Regions from separate parts of the Streptomyces sp. NPDC045968 genome, predicted to be linked through region 1. Evidence: riboswitches for the same ligand, from Rfam matches in the RefSeq annotation. Region 1 holds a riboswitch; each other region holds the start of a gene.
What was found. A riboswitch is a leader RNA that binds a small molecule or an ion and turns the genes downstream of it on or off. The one in region 1 is predicted to bind cobalamin.

Region 1 (3,197 bases):
TTCACCGTGCCGCGCGTACCGGGCACGATCACCAGGTCGGCGTCGGCCAGCTCCTCGGCCCGGTCCACGAAGCGCACCACGACGCCCGGTTCGGCGGCGAGCGCGTCCACATCGGTGAAGTTCGACATCAGCGGTACGGCGCACACCGCGACCCGCAGGACGTCCTCGCCGTGCGGCGCGGTGACGGCGGACTCCCGTACGGCGCCGCGCAGCGACACCCGCAGCCCGTCCTCCTCGTCGATGCCGAGCCCGTGGGCGAACGGCAGCACCCCGTACGTCCGGCGCCCCGTGAGCTCGTACAGCATGTCGAGGCCCGGCTCCAGCAACGAGACATCGCCCCGGAACTTGTTCACGAGATAGCCGGCGACCAGCGCCTGGTCCTCCGCGCTCAGCAGGGCCGTCGTACCGAAGAACGAGGCGAAGACGCCCCCGCGGTCGATGTCCCCGACCACCAGCACGGGGAAGCGCGCGGCCCGTGCGATGCCCATGTTCACGATGTCCGTACGCCGCAGATTGATCTCGGCCGGACTGCCCGCCCCCTCGCAGATCACGGCGTCATACGTGCCCCGGAGCTGCTCCAGGCAGTCCACGACGGTCCCGAGCAACGACTCCTGCCGCCCCCCGTGGTAGCCGCGTGCGCTCATCTCGCCGACGGGCTTTCCCATCAGGACGACCTGGCTTGAGCGGTCGCTGCCGGGCTTGAGCAGCACCGGGTTCATCAGCGCGGTCGGCTCCACCCGGGCGGCCTGGGCCTGCATGGCCTGGGCGCGCCCGATCTCCGCACCCTCGCGGGTGACGAACGAGTTGAGCGACATGTTCTGCGCCTTGAACGGCGCGACCTTCACCCCCTGCCGTACCAGCCAGCGGCAGATCCCCGCCGTGACGACGCTCTTGCCCGCGTCCGATGTGGTCCCGGCGACCAGCAGTCCGCCGCTCATATCCGTCTCCGTCCCGCGATCAGCCGTCCGGCCACACAGACGCCGAGGGCCAGCGCACTCACCCGGCGCGACAGCCGCACCGCACGTTCGATGTCCGCGGTCTCCACCGCGCGGCCGGCCGCCCCGTTGAGTACCGGCCGGTGTTCGACCCGGCCGCCGTACGCGAGGGTCCCGCCGAGCCGTACGCCGAGCGCGCCCGCGAACGAGGCCTCGACCGGTCCCGCGTTGGGGCTCGGGTGCTTGCCCGCGTCCGCACGCCAGGCCCGTACCGCCTCCCGGGGACGGCCTCCGGCGGCGACGGCGAGCGCGGCGGTGAGGCGGGCTCCGGGCCAGCCGGCGAGGTCGTCGAGACGGGCCGAGGCCCAGCCGTACCGCCGGTACTGGGGCGACTTGTGCCCGACCATGGCGTCGAGGGTGTTGACGGCCCGGAAGCCGACGAGGCCCGGCACTCCGCCGAGCGCTCCCCAGACGAGGGCGCCGACGACGGCGTCCGAGGTGTTCTCGGCGACGGATTCGACCACCGCGCGGGCGATCTGCGGCCCGTCCAGGGAGTGCGGGTCGCGGCCGCACAGATGCGGCAGCCGTTCGCGGGCGATGTCGATGTCCCCGGCGGCGAGGGCGCCGCCGATGGCGCGGGCCTCGCGGCCCAGCGTGGTGCCGCCGATGACGGACCAGGTGGCGGCGGCGGTCAGTGCGACGGCGAGGGCGGGCCGGTCGCGGACGGCACGGGCGGTGAGCGCGGCGGCGCCCGCGGCGCCTCCGGCACAGATCAGCGTGTGGAGCGCGCCCCACCCGCGGTGGTCGCGCCACAGTCGGTTCTCGACCTCCGCGGCGGCCAGCCCGAAGACGGCGACGGGGTGGCCCCGGCGGGGATCACCCAGGACCAGATCGCCGATCAGACCGGCTGCGGCGCCGTACGCGAAGATGCGGTCGGCACGCATGGCTCAGCCCGCCGATGCACGGGACGTTCTGGCGACAGGTGACACAGGATCGGGCGCACAACGGCCAGGCATGGCGTATGTCCTCACTCAGGGTCCGCGCCCTGGTTCGACGTGACCGGCGACGAGAGTCTCCTGGCTTCCGGATCGGCACTTCCCCCGGTCTTCCAGTCCGCGTGCGGACCGTGACTTCCGGTGTGGGGGAGTGCTCCCCGGTGACAGTGGCGGGACCGCGCCGGATTCGCACCGGCTTCCTCTTCTGTCGCCGTAAACGGCACGGGCAGTCCACCACGCTCTGCGAACGCCCGTCAACTCGCCGTTGACCTGCGGGACTCCACGGAGGTCAACGGCGAGGGGATGGTACGGGTCAGGCGACGATCAGATAGATCCCGTAGGCGACCGCCGCGGCGCAGAGCCCGAAGCAGAGGTAGGCGCCGGTGCGGGCCAGTGCGGGAGAGCCACCGGGGCCGCCGGCCGGGGCCGGTGCCGCCTGCTTGGACAGGCCGATGATGCCGAGGGTGAAGAGGCCGACGAGCGCCACGGTTACCACGAGGCTGACGCCGAAGACGGAGGCGAGAGCCGCCCAGTCGATTTTCATGGTGGCAGTTCCCTGACCTTCAGACCGTGGCCGGGTGGGCCGGGTCGGCGGTGGTACCGGCCGGGGCCGGGATGGTGGACTTGATCTCCATGGCCACGGTGCCGGTGGGCGGCGGCGTGACGGCCGCCATGGCCATCGTGACGACACCCGCGGGCTCGGCGTGCTGGCTGTCCGTGACGTTGGTGTGGTCGACCGGCTTGCGGCGCGACAGCAGCCAGATGGCGCCGGAACCCGCGACGAGCAGGACCGCTACGACGGCGACACCCCAGCTGCCCTGCTTGGTGAGGAACTCGGCCCCCGCGCCCACCAGGCCGGCGGCCGGCAGGGTCAGGCCCCAGGCGACGAACATCCGGGTCGCGGTGGACCAGCGGACCACGCCGCCCTTGCGTCCGAGGCCCGCGCCCATGACGGCGCCGGAGCAGGACTGGGTGGTGGAGAGGGAGAAGCCGAGGTGGGAGGAGGCCAGGATGACCGTGGCCGCACTCGTCTGGGCGGCGAAGCCCTGCGGCGGCTTGAGCTCGGTGAGGCCGCTGCCCATGGTGCGGATGATGCGCCAGCCGCCGAGGTAGGTCCCCATGGCGATCGCGACACCCGCGGAGACGATGACCCAGACCGGCGGGTTGGAGCCGGGGGCCAGGACGCCGCCGGTGACCAGGGCCAGGGTGATGATGCCCATGGTCTTCTGCGCGTCGTTCGTGCCGTGGGCGAGCGAGACGAGCCCGG
Region 2 (3,197 bases), 1.1 Mb from region 1:
GGAGCACGTTCAAGCCGGGCGTCTCGCCGTTCGTCGAAGCCTTCGAGCAGATGGGTCTCGGCGTCGGCGCCGCCATCGTCAACTTCGTCGTCCTCACCGCGGCGCTCTCCTCCTGCAACTCCGGCATGTACTCCACCGGCCGCATGCTCCGCGACCTGGCACTCAACGGCCAGGGCCCCAAGTCGTTCACCAAGCTGACGAAGAACGGCCTTCCGCTGGTGGGCACCACCTTCTCCGCCGCGCTGATGCTCGTCGGCGTCTGGATCAACTACCAGTGGCCGGGCGACGCGTTCAACTACGTCGTCTCCTTCGCGACCATCTCCGGCATGTGGGCCTGGATCATGATCCTGGTCTGCCAGATCCGCTACCGCGCCAAGGCCGACCGCGGTGAGCTGCCGCAGTCCACCTTCAGGGCCCCCGGCGCCCCCTTCACCAGCTGGTTCGCGCTCGCCTTCATCGGCCTCGTCATCGTCATGATGGCCGTCGACAAGGACGCCAGGATCTCGCTGTACTGCGCCCCGCTCTGGGCCCTGATCCTCGGTGTCTCCTACCTGGTGCTCAAGGCCCGCAACCCCGAGAACACCGCCTTCGTCAAGCGCTGACCCCGCCCGAAGGCCTCCCCGGACGCCCGGCCGCCCCAACGGCCCCGTCCACCATGTGGGCCCGCCCGTACCACTCCCCGGTACGCGCGGGCCCTCATGCATATCCTGAACGCCATGCTGACCCTTACCCAGGCGCTGTACGACCAGATCGTCGCGCACTCCCGAGCGGACCACCCCGACGAGGCGTGCGGCGTGGTCGCCGGCCCGGCCGGAACGGGCCGCGCCGAACGCTTCATCCCCATGCTCAACGCCGCCCGCTCGCCCACGTTCTACGAGTTCGACTCGGGCGACCTGCTGAAGCTCTACCGCGAGATGGACGACCGCGACGAGGAGCCCGTGATCATCTACCACTCGCACACGGCGACCGAGGCCTACCCCTCGCGCACCGACCTCACGTACGCCAACGAGCCCGAAGCCCACTACGTCCTGGTCTCCACCGCGGACACCGACGACGCGGGCCCCTTCCAGTTCCGCTCGTACCGCATCGTGGACGGCGAGATCACGGAGGAAGACGTCAAGGTCGTCGAGGCGTACTGACCCGTCCGTGAGCGCGGTCTGACAGACTGCACGCAGACCAACGAGGCGGCAGGAACCAGGAAGCCGGTGCGAATCCGGCACGGTCCCGCCACTGTGGCCGAACCCCCGGGAGAGTCGTCTCCCGGACGGGGAACGGAAGTCAGGAACTGGCCTGCCGCCTTCTCGCATCGACCAGGGGACGCGGAAATCCCCCGGAGAGGCCCGCCATGTCCAGGCGCACCCCCGCGCTCATAGCCGCCCTGCTGCTGCTCCCGCTCGCCCTCACCGCCTGCTCCACCGCGGACGCGAAGAACACCCCCATGGACGCGAAAGCGGCGCCGGGCTTCCCGTACACCGTCACCAACTGCGGTGTCACCACCACGTACGAGGCGCCCCCGAAGCGCGTCGTCACCATGAACCAGCACGTCACCGAAGTCATGCTGGAACTCGGCCTGGCCGACACCCTCGTCGGCACCGCCTACCTCGACGACGAGGTCCTGCCGAAGTACGCGGAGGAGTACGCGGCCACCCCGGTCCTGGCCAAGGAGTACCCCTCCTACGAGAAGCTCCTCGCCGCCGCACCCGACTTCGTCTACGGCGGCTACGCCTCCGCGTTCGCCGCGAGCGACGGCCGCAGCCGCGAGGCCCTGAAGAAGTCCGGCATCGACAGCCGCCTCAACACCGAGTACTGCGGTACGAGCGACACCGCCATGGACACCCTCTACGAGGAGGTGCGTGAGGTCGGCCGCACCTTCGGCGTCACCGACCGCGCCGAACGCTGGATCCGCGACGCGAAGGCCGCCAACGCCTCAGCGGCCGGGAAGCTCAAGGGCGTCGACCCCGTCTCCGTGTTCGTCTACGACAGCGGCGACAAGACCGCCTTCACCGCGGGCGGCAAAGGCATCGGCAACGAGATGATCACCCGGGCCGGCGGCCGGAACGTCTTCGCCGACCTCGACAAGCCCTTCGGCGACGCCTCCTGGGAGAACGTCGTCGCCCGCGAACCCGACGTCGTCCTGATCTACGACTACGGCGCCACCACAGTCGCCCAGAAGAAGAAGCGCCTCCTGGACGACCCGGCACTCGCGGACGTCCCCGCGATCAAGAACAAGCGCTTCGCCGTACTGCCGCTCTCCGACGCGGTCCTCGGCGTCCGCGCCCCCGCGGCCGTGACGGCCCTCGCCGCCCAGCTCCACCCGGAGACGGCCGCCGCACAGTGAGCTGCCGCACCCCCGACACGCGTCGGCGGCTGCGCCGCACCCTGGTCGTCGGCGTCCTCGCCGCCGTCCTCGGTGCGGCCGTCGTCGCCGCCCTCGCACTCGGCTCCGTCCGCATCCCGCCCGGCCAGGTCCTCGACATCCTCACCGGGCGGGCCGGACCGAGCCCCTTCCGTACCATCGTCCTCGACGTACGGCTGCCCCGCGTCCTGCTCGGCATCGTCGTCGGCGCCGGACTCGCCGTCATCGGCACCGTCCTCCAGGCCCTGGTCCGCAACCCGCTCGCCGACCCCTTCCTCCTCGGCGTCTCCTCCGGCGCGTCGACCGGCGCCGTCCTCGTCATCGTCCTCGGTGTCGGCGCGGGCCGCGCCACCACCGTCACCCTCCCCGCCGCCGCCTTCGCGGGCGCCCTCGGCTCACTCCTGCTCGTCTACACCCTGGCCCGCGGCGGCTCCGGCCTCACCACCAACCGGCTCGTCCTCGCCGGAGTGGCCGTCTCCTACATCCTGTCCGCGCTCACCAGCCTGATCCTGGTCACCTCCGCCCGCGCCGACCACCTCCAGGAAGTCCTCTACTGGACGCTCGGCGGCCTCGGCTCGGCCCGCTGGGACATGCTCGCCCTCCCCGCGACGGTCCTCGTCGCCGGTACGGCCCTGCTCCTCGCCATCGCCCGCCCCCTGGACCTGCTGCTCGTCGGCGAGGAGGGCGCCACCGTCCTCGGGCTCGACACCGCACGCTTCCGGGCCGCCGTCTTCGTCCTCGTATCCCTCCTCACCGGCGCCCTCGTCGCGTACAGCGGAGCGATCGGTTTCGTCGGCCTGATGGTGCCGCACATGGCCCGGATGGCCGTCGGCGCCGGACA
Region 3 (3,197 bases), on a different contig from region 1:
GTACACGGGCAGCCGCCCCGGCGGGCCGACGGCGGCCGCCGCGTCGGCCCGTACGTCGGCCAGCGACTTGGCGCAGCCGGGCCGCCCGATGCAGGCGCCCACGCCGGTCCACGGGGAAGCGGGGCCGGTGATCAGACCGGCCGCGTCGAGCTCGGCGAGCAGTCCGGTGGCCCGGTCCGCGGGCGCGCCGGGCACGATGACGCCGCGCCACGGGGTGAGGCGGAGCTCGCCGGCGCACCGGCGGGCGGTTTCGATGAGCAACTGCCACTGGGCGGGGCCGAGACGCCCGAGCGGTACGCCCGTGGAGAGGGCGACCGTGCCGTGCCGGCCGACGGGGCCGGGGGTCGGCGGGGTCGCCCGCGCGGGGCGGGGGGCTTCTGCGGTGGTGATCCCGCCGAGTTGCCGTGCGATGCGGGCGGGCAGTGCGGTACGGATGTCGTCGGGCAGGTCCTTCACGCGCCAGGCGCCGGAGGGCCGGGCGGCGTCCAGGAAGGTCTCCGCGGCGAGGAGGGCGGCGCGGGGGGCGTCCGCGGCGGGCAGGCGCAGGACGGTGTCGCCGGCGCCGATCCGCAGCAGGGCGGTGCCGCGGTCCGCGGGGTCTGTTCGTTCGGGGTCCGCGGGGCCCGCGGGGTCCTCTGGGGCCGCGGTCAGGGTGACATCGGCGCCGAGGGCGTCCACGTCACCGCGGCCGTCGTCGAGGGCGAAGAGGAAGCGGCCGGAGAGGGCGGTCGCGCTCTCGCTCCGGCACAGCAGCCGGTCCAGCTCGGTCAGCCACGGGCGGATGTCCGGCAGCCCGCGGTCGTCGAGGCCCGAGAGGGGGGAGGCGACGATGTTCCGTACGCGTTCGTGGCGTTCGGAGGGCAGGAGTCCGGCGGTCCCGAGCAACTGGGCCAGTTCGGGGCCGCAGTCAGGGGCGAGACCGCGGAGCTGGGCGTTGCCGCGTGACGTGAGATGGAGGTCGCCGTCACCGAGCCGCCGGGCCGCTTTGTGCAGGGCCTCCGCCTGAATGACGGTCAGGACCCCGCCGGGTATCCGGACCCGGGCGAGCGCGCCGTCGTCCGCGCGGTGCAGCCGCAGGGTGCCGGGGCAGGCATCACCACTGCTCCGGGCACAGGCGGCGCCCTGGGACCGGGGCGAAAGGGCGGATGCGGACATGGCGGCGAGCATACCGACCATCACACCGGCGCCGGCGGGGCCCGGCGAGATGCCGGACCGGACGCCGAACGGTCCGCGAGGTCCGGTGGGCGGGGCGGGGCCCTCCGGGGTCTCTGCCCGAAACGGGCGCGGCACCCGGAAGCCGGACGAGACCGGCAGGTACGCCGGCTCCGTGCGGGGCCCCGCACGCCCCCTCGGCCGGTCCGGGCGACGCCCGCCGTCCCCCTTCGCCGAGGAGGTCCGCCCCCAGCCATTTTTCCGGCCACCTGAGGACGCGGACCCCGGGGCCGTACCGGGCGTCCGTACCCGGCCATTTTTCCAGCCAGGCGGGAGGGGGCTCGGCTCAGTCCACAGACCGGCCTCAACCGCCGAACGGGCTGAGACCGCGCGACCTATGACGACAACCCGAGCTTGGCGGCCAACGCCTCCAAGCCTGGCGGCCCGCCCACCGCCCCCGGCCTGTCCGGCGCTTGAGGGCGAACCCCCGCCCCGGCCCCGGCCGACCAGCGCCCCGTCCGGCGCCGAGGACAAGATCCCGGGCGCCCCCCATCCGCCCACCCCCGCCGCTTAGGATGCACACGGCGGTCACTCGGACCGCCATCGCCAGACGGCGACAGGGGAGGAAGCCCGGTGAGATTCCGGCGCGGTCCCGCCACTGTGAGCCCGGCCGAGACCCGGCCGAGCGAGTCAGGAACTCCCTTTCCCGAATGCCCGGACACGTCCGGGCGGGGGGAACCCCATTCCGACACCGCCCGGGGCGTGGACACCCCGAGGAAGGCCTGACGCAGCATGATTCTGCTTCTGTCGACGTCCGACACCGACCTGCTGAGCGCCCGCGCATCGGAAGGCCCGGTCAGCTACCGCTACGCCAACCCTTCCCGGCTCACGCTCGACACCCTCCCGGAGCTCCTCGACGGCGTGGACCTCGTCGTCGTCCGTCTGCTCGGCGGCATACGCGCCTGGCAGGAGGGCCTCGACCAGCTGCTGGCCACCGGCCGCCCCATCGTCGTACTGACCGGCGAACAGGCGCCCGACGCCCAGCTGATGGCCGCCTCCACCGTTCCCATCGGCATCGCCGCCGAGGCGCACGCCTACCTCGCGCACGGCGGCCCCGCCAACCTGGCGCAGCTGGGCCGGTTCCTGTCCGACACCGTCCTGCTCACCGGCCACGGCTTCGACCCGCCCGCCCCGGCCCCGGCCTGGGGTCCGCTGGAGCGGACCGCCCGCCGGCCCGCCGAGGGCGCGCCCACCATCGCGGTGCTCTACTACCGCGCCCACCACATGAGCGGGAACACCGCGTTCATCGACGACCTCTGCTCGGCCGTCGAGGACGCGGGGGCCCGCCCCCTGCCGCTGTACGTCGCCTCGCTCCGTACCCCCGAGCCCGAGCTCATCGACGCACTCCGCGCCGCGGACGCCATCGTGACCACGGTCCTCGCGGCGGGCGGCACCCGGCCCGCCGAGGCGTCCGCGGGCGGGGACGACGAGTCGTGGGACGCGGGCGCGCTGACCGGACTCGACGTACCGATCCTCCAGGCGCTCTGCCTGACCGGTTCGCGCAGCGACTGGGAGGACAACGACGAGGGCGTGTCCCCGCTGGACGCCGCCAGCCAGATCGCGGTCCCCGAGTTCGACGGCCGACTGATCACCGTGCCGTTCTCCTTCAAGGAGATCGACGAGGACGGCCTGCCCGCCTACGTCGCGGACGCCGAGCGCGCGGCACGGGTCGCCGGAATCGCCGTACGGCACGCGCGCCTCCGTCACATCCCGGCCGCCGAGAAGCGGATCGCGCTGGTCCTCTCCGCGTACCCGACCAAGCACTCCCGTATCGGCAACGCGGTCGGCCTCGACACCCCCGCCAGCGCCGTTGCACTCCTGCGCAGGCTCCGGGCGGAGGGGTACGACTTCGGCCCCGAGGAAGAGATCCCCGGCCTCGTCTCCGGCGACGGCGACGAACTGATCTACGCCCTGATCGAGGCCGGCGGCCACGACCAGGAATGGCTCACCGAGGAGCAGCTGGCCCGCAACCCGGTCCGTATCCC

Region 2: linked by a shared signal. The riboswitch ahead of AC07FA_RS00565 (ABC transporter substrate-binding protein) and the one ahead of AC07FA_RS05455 (cobalamin biosynthesis protein) in region 1 are both predicted to bind cobalamin.
Region 3: linked by a shared signal. The riboswitch ahead of cobN (cobaltochelatase subunit CobN) and the one ahead of AC07FA_RS05455 (cobalamin biosynthesis protein) in region 1 are both predicted to bind cobalamin.

Annotation. Positions count from the first base shown of each region.
Region 1 covers NZ_JBWKLF010000001.1:1,247,920-1,251,116, forward strand. The annotation lists gene AC07FA_RS05450 (cobyric acid synthase) at 1-938, opposite strand, end outside; gene AC07FA_RS05455 (cobalamin biosynthesis protein) at 935-1,879, opposite strand; cobalamin riboswitch at 1,984-2,173, opposite strand; gene AC07FA_RS05460 (hypothetical protein) at 2,244-2,474, opposite strand; gene AC07FA_RS05465 (inorganic phosphate transporter) at 2,494-3,197, opposite strand, start outside.
Region 2 covers NZ_JBWKLF010000001.1:137,721-140,917, forward strand. The annotation lists gene AC07FA_RS00555 (amino acid permease) at 1-602, shown strand, start outside; gene AC07FA_RS00560 (M67 family metallopeptidase) at 717-1,139, shown strand; cobalamin riboswitch at 1,153-1,308, shown strand; gene AC07FA_RS00565 (ABC transporter substrate-binding protein) at 1,346-2,338, shown strand; gene AC07FA_RS00570 (FecCD family ABC transporter permease) at 2,335-3,197, shown strand, end outside.
Region 3 covers NZ_JBWKLF010000003.1:632,917-636,113, forward strand. The annotation lists gene cobG (precorrin-3B synthase) at 1-1,167, opposite strand, end outside; cobalamin riboswitch at 1,729-1,877, shown strand; gene cobN (cobaltochelatase subunit CobN) at 1,945-3,197, shown strand, end outside.